2 regions of the Serratia grimesii genome follow, and region 2 is predicted to be linked to the other one. Evidence: predicted binding sites of a transcription regulator. Region 2 holds the regulator's gene; the other holds the start of a gene.
What was found. The regulator sigma-54, encoded in region 2, starts transcription at its own class of promoters, with help from an activator protein. The targets are predictions, from matches to a motif close to GTTGGCACANNTTTCGCTNT.
Positions count from the first base shown of each region.

Region 1 (5,836 bases), 1.6 Mb from region 2:
ATCGGTCTCCTTTTTTATTATCAACATGTTGGTGGCTTTCACCACCGCACTCATTAAACTTAGCACAAAACACTGAAAAATCCATTTAGTCCTGCCTATTAATCATTTAGCCCTCTAATAATGCTCAGTATTCAGTCCATTTTCCCTGTGCTTTAACGCAATATATTGACGTCTTGCCGTGATATTCCGCACACTGCTCAAAATGATTATAAAAGGGTAGTAATTTTATGAGCCAGGCACTGCAAAACCTCCTAGATCTGCTGGATCTGGAAAAAATTGAAGAAGGGTTGTTCCGTGGTCAAAGCGAAGACCTGGGACTACGTCAAGTATTCGGCGGCCAAGTCGTTGGTCAGGCGCTGTATGCCGCCAAGCAAACCGTGCCGGCTGAACGCAGCGTGCACTCATTCCACAGCTATTTCCTGCGTCCCGGCGACAGCAGTAAGCCAATTATTTATGACGTGGAAATTCTGCGTGACGGCAACAGCTTCAGCGCCCGCCGCGTCAGCGCTATTCAGCACGGTAAACCAATCTTCTACATGACGGCCTCTTTCCAAAGCCCAGAAGACGGGTTTGAGCACCAGAACACCATGCCAGATGTGCCGCCTCCGGAAGGATTGATGTCTGAATCGGAGATTGCCCAGAAGCTGTCACACATGTTGCCAGACAAAGTGCGTGAGAAGTTTATCGGGCAGAAACCGATTGAAATGCGCCCGGTCAAATTCCATAACCCATTGAAAGGCAGCGTGGAAGAACCGAACCGTTACGTATGGTTCCGCGCCAATGGCACCATGCCGGACGATCTGCGTATCCACCAGTATTTGCTCGGCTATGCGTCTGATTTCAACTTCCTGCCAACCGCGCTACAGCCACACGGCGTCGGGTTCCTGGAACCTGGCATGCAGGTCGCGACGATCGACCACTCAATGTGGTTCCACCGTCCATTCCGCATGGATGACTGGTTGCTGTACGTCGTGGAGAGCCCTTCTGCTTCTGGCGCCCGTGGCTTTGTACGCGGCCAATTCTATACCCGTGATGGCGTGCTGGTTGCAACTACAGTACAGGAAGGCGTGATCCGCCAACGCGAAGCTTAATCTTCCACCAAAGAAAAAGGGCGATGTCTTCATCGCCCTTTTTGCATCATCATTATTTTCTAGTTATTCAGCGCACCGCTCTTCTTTAAGGCTTATTGGTTATAGGCACTCTCACCATGACTGTTAACGTCCAGACCTTCGCGTTCTTGCTCTTCTGGGACGCGCAGGCCAACAATGGCGCCCGCCACTTTGAAGGCAATAAAGGCAGCCACACCGGACCAGACTAGGGTGATAACTACACTCAATAACTGGATCCATACCTGATGGGCCATGGTAACGCCTTCCGCGTAACCGGTACCGCCCAGTGATGCAGAGGTAAATACCCCCGTCAGCAGGCAGCCAACGATGCCACACACACCATGCACACCGAACACATCACAGGTATCATCGACCTTCAGCCATTTCTTCAGCGTGACCACGCCCCACAGGCCGGCAATACCGCCAATCAGACCGATAATCAACGCCCCGCCAACGCCCACGGTGCCCGCAGCCGGCGTGATGGCAACCAGCCCGGCGATCATGCCGGAACAAGCGCCCAACAGTGAAGGCTTGCCACGAACAATCCATTCGGCAAAGGTCCAGGAGAGGATCGCACCTGCGGTGGCCACTACGGTATTGAGGAACGCCAGTGCCGCAATGCCGTTAGCCGCGCTGGCAGAACCGGCGTTAAAGCCGAACCAGCCGATGTACAAGATAGAAGCCCCGGTAAATACCATTGGCAGGTTGTGCGGTTTGAAAGCTTCCTTGCCGAAACCGGCACGCTTGCCCAGCAGATAAGCACCAACCAGTCCGGCACTGGCGGCGTTGATGTGCACAACAGTACCGCCGGCAAAATCCAGCGCGCCGTCAGTGGCCAGGAAACCGCCGCCCCACACCATGTGGGCAATCGGCAGGTAAGAAATGGTGAACCAAATAGCCGCAAAGATCACCACCGCAGAAAAGCGGATACGCTCAGCAAAGCCCCCCACCACCAACGCGACGGTAATACAGGCGAACGAACACTGGAACGCCACGTGGATCATCTGGTTAAAAGTACCGGTAACGCTGTCGATACCGATGCCTTTCAGCATCGCCGTCTGGAAGCCACCGAAGAATGCGTTACCTTCGCTGAAAGCCAGGCTGTAGCCATAAAGCACCCACAACACGCACACCAGAGCAAAGGTGACCGTCACTTGGGTCAACATGGAAAGCACGTTTTTGGAACGCAGCAAACCACCGTAAAACAACGCCACACCCGGCAAGGTCATGAACAGCACCAAAGCGGTGCAAATCATCATGAAGGCGTTGTCAGCCTTGTCTGCGACCGCCGGAGCGGCCAGGGCCAAAGAAGGAACCATGGTTACCGTACTCAGGCCCAACATGGATAAAAGTTTTTTCATTATCAATCCATCCCCATTACTTTACTGAGCCTGTGATTACAGTGCTGCTTCATCTGTTTCGCCGGTGCGAATGCGAATGACACGTTGCAATTCGGCAACGAAAATTTTGCCGTCACCTATTTTGCCGGTATAGGCAGCTTTACTAATGACATCAACTACTTCATCTAACTGGTCGTCAGCGATAGCAATGTCGATTTTAACTTTGGGTAAGAAGTTGACGCTGTACTCAGCGCCGCGATACAGCTCAGCATGCCCTTTCTGGCGACCAAAGCCTTTCACTTCGCTTACGGTCAGCCCCTGAATACCTACAGAGGATAGGGCTTCACGCACGTCCTCCAGCTTGAATGGTTTAATCACCACGGTCACCAGCTTCATATTGCCCCTCCACGAATTAAGCCCAAACTCACCCCGGATACGAGTCTTATAAAGCAAAGGCTATGCCACAAATGGTTTTGTACGCTAATTCAGCAAATTAACTGACTGGGCAGGGCTATAACGCAACACCGTTAGCCAACGGTAGGCTAGCGCACAGGCAATTGATTAAATATTGCGCACTATTTTGGTGCGTGACGCGTCGTAAAAGTGCAGAGAAAGGGATTTAAAACGCAGCGATGCTTGATTGTGGTGCGTGGTGAGAATAGAACGAGGCCGCTAAAGCGGCCTGAGTTTGATGACAACGTTATCTTTGAATCTGAGATACCCGGGCCTAGCGCACCGAGGGGCGCTCCGGCGGGCAAGCCGCTACGACCCCTTCAGCACGCTCTCCCTAATAACGGGCTTTGTCAGCAGTCTGAGGCCGCTAAAGCGGCCTCAGAAATCATGCAGTTTGTGTTTCTTCGCGGTTGGCGGCAGCCAGCTCTTCACCAACCAGTTGCAGCTGATACATCTGGTAGTAACGCCCTTGCTGCGCCAGCAGTTGCTGATGATTGCCCTGCTCGACAGCCTGACCACGATGCAGTACCAGAATAGTATCTGCATCCACAATGGTCGACAGGCGGTGGGCGATCACCACCAACGTGGTATGTTCGCGTATCAACCGCAGCGCCCGTTGGATCGCTTGTTCAGTGCCTGAGTCGATGTTGGCGGTCGCCTCGTCGAGGATCAAGATCTGCGGAGCCTGCACCAGCACTCTGGCCATCGCCAATAGCTGTTTCTGACCCACGGAAAGATTGTTACCCTGCTCACCCAAACGCGTGTGAATACCTTGCGGGAAACCGCGCACCAGCTCAGCCAGTTGAACCATTTCCAGCGCTTGCCAGACCGCTTCCTCACTGATATTGCGTCCCAGCGTCACGTTGGCAAGTACTGACTCGGCAATCACCACCGGATCCTGCTGCACCATCGCCACACCTTGTCGCAACGTACGGTGTGACAGACTGGCTAGCGGACGTCCATCGAGACTCACCTCTCCCTGGTTAACGGGGTAGTAGCCCATCAACAAGTTGGCTAACGTACTCTTACCGCTGCCGGTATGCCCGACCAGCGCCACGAAACCGCGGGAGGGTACTGACAACGAAATATGCTGCAGCACCTTTTTGTCATCGCGGTAGGCAAAGCTCAGATCGTCAATATCTATGCGCCCGCTTTCCAGCGGACGTTCATCCGTGCCGTAACTCTGTTGCTGACGATCCATCAGTTCAAAAATACGTTCACCGGCAACCACCGCCTGCTGCAGGATAGATTGCTGCGACGTCAGCTCAATCAACGGCTCATTCAGACGGCCCAAATAGTTGATAAAGGCATACAGCACCCCGACACCAATTGCCCCCTCACCACTGAAACCGAACAGCATCAGCAAACCACACAGCACTAACGCCGAAAACAGGCTGAGCAGTGGGCGCAGAAGGAAACCATCCAACCTGAGGGTTTGCATACGCGCAGTGTAATGAGAACGGCTTGCGGCGCTCATGCGCTCACCAAAGCGGATCTGCTGACGGAACTGCTGAATCACCCCCATACCGTTGATCACTTCGTTAAAGCCATCGTTAATGTCCGCCAGATAGCTACGTACCCGGCGTACAATCGGTATGCTGTAATACTGATAAATCCCCATCACCACAAACACCGCCGGGAAGATGCAGATCGCCACCAGCGCCATACGCCAGTCGAGACTGAACATTGCTACCAGCATGGCACCAATCAGCGCGGCGCTTTTCAACACGGTGGACACAACCATCACGTACAGATCTTTGATCACTTCCGTGTCATTGGTTACCCGCGAGATCAACTGACCGACCGGCTGTGTATCAAAGGCACTCAGCGGTTGGCGTAACGCAGCATCCATCACATCCGTACGCAGACGTTGAACCACCCCAACCGCCGCCTGGTTGAACAGCAATGCCTGAAAATAATGCAAAGCCGCCGCCAGCAACTCCAACAGAATGTAAGCAGCGGCCAACCCACAGACGATCATCAACGGCAATTGGCCCTTGGCGACATAGTTATCGATAAAGTAACTGACCAGAATGGGTCCGGCGACTTCCGACGCAGCTGCGACCCACAGCATTAATACCGCCAACCCCAGCGGTTTGCGGTACGGCGATCCATAAGCCAGCAACCGTTTCAGCGTCGGCCACAGCTTTTGCACCTTATTCATTGGTTAACATCTCCTCACTGCCTTCAGGAGCCTCATCCAGCGCTGCTTCCAGTTGCTGATAACGATACATATCGCGATACCAACCCGGCTGTGCCGCCAGAGACGCATGCTGGCCACGTTGCGCCACGCCACCGTGCTGTATCACCAGAATCTCACTGGCTTCGGTCAATGCCGATAGCCGGTGTGCGCTGATAATCACCGTACGGTTTTGTCCCCAGCTACGCAGATTATGCAGGATTTGATGTTCAGTACGGCCATCCACCGCCGACAGCGCATCATCAAGGATCAGGATTTCCGCATCCAGCAACAAGGCGCGGGCAATAGAGATACGCTGCTTCTGCCCACCGGAAAGCATCACGCCACGCTCGCCTACTTCGGTTTCATAGCCTTGAGGCAGGCGCAGAATGTCGTCATGCACACTGGCCAGCCGAGCTGCTCGCTCAATTTGTTCCTGCGTTGCCCCCGGATTGCCCAGCGCGATATTGTTCGCCACGCTGTCTGAGAACAAGAACGGCGTCTGGCTAACCACGGACAAGCGTGAACGCCAATCGTCGAGCTTCACCTGAGTCAATGGCAACCCCTGATAACTGATCTGGCCATCATCAATATCAAACTGACGCTGGATCAACGACAACAACGTCGATTTACCGGCACCGGTCGGGCCGCACAGGCCAAGCATTTGCCCTGGCTCCAGCTTCAATGTCACATCGTGCAGTGTCGGGTGCGTATTGCCAGGATAGTGGAACGCCCGGATATCAACGGCCAGAGTA
Region 1 covers NZ_LT883155.1:1,113,793-1,119,628, reverse strand. The annotation lists gene tesB (acyl-CoA thioesterase II) at 228-1,091, shown strand; gene amtB (ammonium transporter AmtB) at 1,184-2,470, opposite strand; gene glnK (P-II family nitrogen regulator) at 2,507-2,845, opposite strand; gene SGBXF1_RS05160 (SmdB family multidrug efflux ABC transporter permease/ATP-binding protein) at 3,288-5,066, opposite strand; gene SGBXF1_RS05155 (SmdA family multidrug ABC transporter permease/ATP-binding protein) at 5,059-5,836, opposite strand, start outside.
Region 1: glnK (P-II family nitrogen regulator) is a predicted target of sigma-54. The motif match lies at 2,896-2,915, and genes of this name have one in related genera.

Region 2 (5,836 bases):
GCCGGCGTCGTTTAATTATGGAAGAGAACTCAATGAGTCTGGTTGAAACCTGCTACGGGCCTGTAGAACAAGACGTCATGGCGCGTGCCGGGAAAATCCGCCTGCTGATTTGTGATGTCGATGGCGTGCTGTCAGACGGCCTGATTTTTATGGGCAACAATGGCGAAGAGTTAAAGGCGTTCAACGTCCGTGACGGTTACGGCATCCGCTGCCTGAAAACCTCAGATATCGACGTGGCGATCATCACCGGCCGCTCCGCCAAGCTACTGGAGGACCGAGCTAACACCCTCGGTATCACTCACCTTTATCAGGGGCAATCCGATAAGCTTTTGGCCTTCCGTGAACTGTTGGATACACTGTCGCTCACGGCAGATCAGGTGGCCTATATTGGCGACGATCTGATCGACTGGCCGGTGATGGCGCAAGTGGGCCTGGCCGTTGCAGTCGCAGATGCACATCCGTTGCTGCTACCACGCGCCCATTACGTTACCCGCATTGCCGGCGGCCGGGGCGCGGTGCGCGAGCTGTGTGACATTATTCTTTTGGCTCAGAACAAGCTGGAGGACGCCAAAGGGCTGTCGATATGAGTAAAACCAAACTTTGGATCACCCTCTTGCTGGCGGTGATCGCATTGGCGCTGATTGGCTGGAACATGGCTGACTTCAATAATGACTCGGTCCCAGGGCCGGTCAACAGCCAGGACCCAACTTACCAGAGCCAGCACACGGTCACCATAGTGTACAATCCGACCGGCAAGCTGAGTTACAAGCTGGTGGCGGAAGACGTGAAGTACTATGAGGCCGACGAATTAAGCTGGTTTACCCAGCCAGTGATGACGCTGTTTGATGAAAACGCGGTGGCCACCTGGTCAGTTCGCGCCGATCGCGCCAAACTGACTAAAGACCGGATGCTGTATCTTTACGGCCATGTCGAGGTGAACAGCCTGACCACCACCTCACAGCTGGAAAAAATTAAAACAGACAATGCTCAGGTGAACCTGGTGACCCAAGATGTGGCTTCGGATGACGAAGTGACACTCTACGGGACGAACTTCACCTCTAACGGCATGAAAATGCGTGGGAACCTGCGGGCCAAAACCGCTGAGCTGATTGATAAGGTTAAGACCAACTATGAAATTCAGAACCAACAAACGAAGCCGTAATCTGTTGATCGGCAGCTTGATTTTGGCCGCCAGTGCACCCGCTTGGGCGCTGAAGTCCGACTCCAGTCAACCAGTGAGCATTGACTCACTGAAACAGTCTCTGGACATGCAGAGCAACGTCAGCACCTTTACCGATAACGTGGTGATCAAGCAAGGCACTATCGATATCAAAGCCGACAAGGTCGTGGTGACCAGGCCGGGCGGCGACCAGAACAAAACCTATATTGAAGCCTTTGGTAACCCAGTTACTTTTTACCAGATGCAAGACAGCGGCAAGCCGGTTAAAGGCCATGCCCAAAAGGTCCGTTACGATGTCGCATCGCAGTTAGTGACCCTGACCGGGAATGCCTATCTGGAACAGCTCGACAGCAACGTAAAAGGCGATCGCATCACCTACCTGGTGCAACAGCAGCAAATGCAGGCGTTTAGCGATAAAGGCAAACGCGTGACTACGGTTCTGGTACCGTCGCAGTTGCAAGACAAAAACGGGCAAAAGAAGAGTAACTAATCACTTATGGCTACACTCATCGCAGAAAACTTGGCGAAAGCCTACAAGGGCCGCAAAGTTGTTGAAGACGTCAGTCTGAACGTGAAATCCGGCGAAATCGTCGGCCTTTTGGGGCCAAACGGCGCCGGTAAGACCACCACCTTCTACATGGTGGTCGGTATCGTCCAGCGTGACGCCGGGCGTATCGTGATTGACGAAGAAGATATCAGCCTGTTGCCACTTCATGCGCGCGCACGTCGTGGTATCGGCTATCTGCCGCAAGAAGCGTCAATCTTCCGCCGCCTGAGCGTGTATGACAACCTGATGGCCGTTCTGGAGATCCGTGACGATCTCAGTAGTGAACAGCGAGCAGACCGTGCGGTAGAGCTGATGGAAGAGTTCCATATCTCCCATCTACGCGACAACCTGGGCCAGGCGCTGTCCGGTGGCGAACGCCGCCGCGTGGAGATCGCCCGAGCACTGGCGGCCAACCCGAAATTCATCCTGCTGGATGAACCGTTCGCCGGGGTCGACCCCATTTCCGTTATCGACATTAAAAAAATTATCGAGCACTTGCGTGACAGCGGCCTGGGCGTGCTGATCACCGACCACAACGTGCGCGAAACGCTGGACGTATGTGAACGCGCCTATATCGTCAGCCAGGGCAAACTGATTGCTCACGGCACGCCGGATGCTATTCTGGCCGATGAGCAGGTGAAACGCGTTTATCTGGGCGAAGAATTCCGCCTCTGAGTTCCAGCACGTCCTGATGGGCGACGCTTAACGGAAGTAGACAGAAGATTATGAAGCAAGGTTTGCAACTCAGGTTTAGTCAACAATTGGCTATGACCCCCCAACTCCAGCAGGCGATTCGCCTGTTGCAGTTGTCCACGCTTGAGCTCCAGCAGGAGATACAGCTGGCGTTAGAGAGCAACCCATTGCTTGAACAGACCGACCTGCACGAAGAAATCGATACCAAAGAAACCATCGAAACCGAAGGTTTGGACACCCGCGAAGCGCTGGAACAGAAAGACATGCCAGAAGAGCTGCCGCTGGACGCCACTTGGGACGAAATCTACACGGCGGGCACCCCCTCTGGCACCCGCACTGATTACAGTGATGATGAGCTGCCGGTTTATCAGGGTGAAACCACCCAGACCCTGCAAGACTATCTGATGTGGCAGGTAGATCTCACACCGTTTTCCGATACGGATGCCGCCATCGCCACCTCAATCGTCGACGCTGTCGATGACACCGGTTATCTCACCGTGCCACTGGAAGACATTCTGGAGAGCATCGGTGACGAAAATGTGACAATGGACGAAGTCGAAGCCGTGTTGAAACGCGTACAGCGTTTTGATCCGGTTGGCGTTGCCGCGCGCGATCTGCGCGACTGCTTGTTGGTTCAGCTTTCCCAATATGCCGAAGACACGCCATATCTGGCTGAAGCACGCCTGATCATCAGTGAACATCTGGACTTGCTGGCGAACCACGACTTTCGCAGCCTGATGCGATCAACGCGCTCAAAAGAAGATACACTGAAAGAAGCGATGCAGTTGATCCAGTCACTCGATCCACGTCCGGGCCAGTCGATCAATACCGGCGAGTCTGAGTATGTGATCCCAGACGTGCTGGTACGCAAGGTGCAAGATGTTTGGACGGTTGAGCTCAACAGCGACAGTATTCCACGGCTGAAGATCAACCAGCAATATGCCGCAATGGGCAACAGCGCGCGTAACGACAGTGACGGTCAGTACATCCGCAGCAATCTGCAGGAAGCCAAATGGCTGATCAAAAGTCTGGAAAGCCGAAACGACACCTTACTGAAAGTCTCACGCTGCATTGTCGAGCAGCAGCAGGCCTTCTTTGAGCAAGGTGCAGAATTTATGAAGCCCATGGTACTGGCAGATATCGCACAGGCCGTGGAGATGCATGAATCGACAATCTCACGTGTGACTACGCAGAAGTTTTTGCACAGTCCGCGCGGCATTTTCGAATTGAAATATTTCTTCTCAAGCCATGTGAATACCGACAGCGGGGGCGAAGCTTCCTCTACGGCGATCCGGGCAGTCGTGAAGAAAATGATCGCGGCGGAAAACCCCGCCAAACCGCTCAGCGACAGCAAGCTGGCCACCCTGCTCTCCGACCAGGGGATCATCGTGGCGCGGCGTACCGTCGCCAAGTACCGAGAGTCTTTGTCCATCCCGCCGTCCAACCAACGTAAACAGTTGGTTTGACCTCTATTGAGAAGGAAGACACTATGCAGCTCAACATTACCGGACACCACATCGAAATCACCGAACCATTGCGTGAGTTCGTGAACACTAAGTTCGCCAAACTCGAACAGTATTTTGACCGCATAAATCAGGTGTATGTCGTTCTTAGTGTGGAAAAAGTGCAACAGATCGCGGAAGCGACGGTGCACGTGAATGGAGGCGAGTTGCACGCCACCTCGGAAGACGAGAACATGTATGCTGCAATTGATACCCTGATCGACAAACTGGCACGTCAATTGAACAAACATAAAGACAAACTGAAGCAACACTGACATTCTGGGCCGTTTCCGTCAGCGGATTCGGCTCAAACGTATATTCGGCCATCGGCGCGTTACCTGTCTTTGTATGGGTACCGCGCCGATAAGCCAACAGGCGAAAAATCACCTCACAAGCCTGCTTGCTGGTGTGATTTTAAGTGAAGATGAGATGAACAACGAAACAATGCAATTAAGCTCGGTCTTAAACATCGAGTGCACCAGAAGCGCCGTCCATTGCACTAGCAAGAAACGCGCTTTGGAAATTATCAGCGAACTGGCCGCCAAGCAGCTAAACCTGTCACCACAGGTGGTGTTTGACGCGGTTCTCACCCGCGAGCGTATGGGCAGCACCGGTATCGGCAACGGTATCGCCATTCCCCATGGCAAACTGGAAGAGGACACATTGCGGGCTGTTGGCGTGTTTATCCGTCTCGACCAACCTATCGCCTTTGATGCCATTGATAATCAGCCGGTCGATCTGCTGTTTGCCTTACTGGTACCGGCCGACCAATGTAAAACCCATTTGCATACCCTGTCTCTGGTCGCGAAGCGCCTGGCCGACAAAACCGTATGCCGTCGCCTGCGCGCCGCGCAAAGTGACGAAGAGCTTTACCAAATCATCACCGAGTAACGCCCGGCTGGCGTGACTTCCAGCCCGGATAACGATACTGTTTAGCCATGATGGATTCCGGTTCAGGCCGGAATAATAAAGTTTCTAACGGTGGCGATAGACGCCACTGAGATGCCAGGGGAGTTTCCACATGGTGCTGATGATTGTCAGCGGCCGTTCCGGTTCAGGGAAATCCGTCGCCTTACGGGCGTTGGAAGACATGGGTTTTTACTGCGTTGATAACCTGCCCGTGGTACTGCTGCCGCAGCTTGCCAATACGCTGGCGGAACGCAACAGCTCCGCGGCGGTAAGCATCGACGTACGTAACATGCCGGAATCGCCGGAAGTGTTTGAATATGCGATGACTCAACTGCCGGACAGCTTCTCACCGCAGTTGCTGTTCCTCGACGCCGATCGCAATACGCTGATTCGCCGCTACAGTGATACACGCCGTCTGCATCCGCTCTCCAGCAAGAACCTGTCACTGGAAAGCGCTATCGATGAAGAAAGTGATCTGCTCGAACCATTGCGTTCCAGAGCCGACCTGATCATCGACACCTCAGAAATGTCAGTGCATGAGCTGGCTGAAATGCTGCGTACCCGCCTGTTGGGCAAACGCGAGCGCGAGCTGACCATGGTGTTTGAATCCTTCGGCTTTAAACACGGTATCCCAATCGACGCCGATTACGTGTTCGACGTACGCTTCTTGCCGAACCCACACTGGGATCCCAAACTGCGCCCAATGACCGGTCTGGATAAGCCCGTCGCTTCATTCCTCGATCGCCACACTGAAGTGCACAACTTCATCTACCAGACTCGCAGTTATCTGGAGCAGTGGCTACCGATGCTGGAAACCAACAATCGTAGCTACCTGACGGTTGCCATTGGCTGTACCGGCGGTAAGCACCGTTCGGTGTATGTGGCAGAGCAGTTGGCCGACTACTTCCGCTCACGCGGCAAGAACGTGCAATCACGCCATCGTACGTTGGAAAAACGCAAACAATGACGGTCAAGCAAACAGTTGAAATCAAAAATAAACTTGGC
Region 2 covers NZ_LT883155.1:4,573,452-4,579,287, forward strand. The annotation lists gene kdsD (arabinose-5-phosphate isomerase KdsD) at 1-15, shown strand, start outside; gene kdsC (3-deoxy-manno-octulosonate-8-phosphatase KdsC) at 33-587, shown strand; gene lptC (LPS export ABC transporter periplasmic protein LptC) at 584-1,162, shown strand; gene lptA (lipopolysaccharide ABC transporter substrate-binding protein LptA) at 1,131-1,670, shown strand; gene lptB (LPS export ABC transporter ATP-binding protein) at 1,677-2,402, shown strand; gene rpoN (RNA polymerase factor sigma-54) at 2,453-3,886, shown strand; gene hpf (ribosome hibernation promoting factor) at 3,910-4,197, shown strand; gene ptsN (PTS IIA-like nitrogen regulatory protein PtsN) at 4,352-4,813, shown strand; gene rapZ (RNase adapter RapZ) at 4,944-5,798, shown strand; gene npr (PTS phosphocarrier protein NPr) at 5,795-5,836, shown strand, end outside.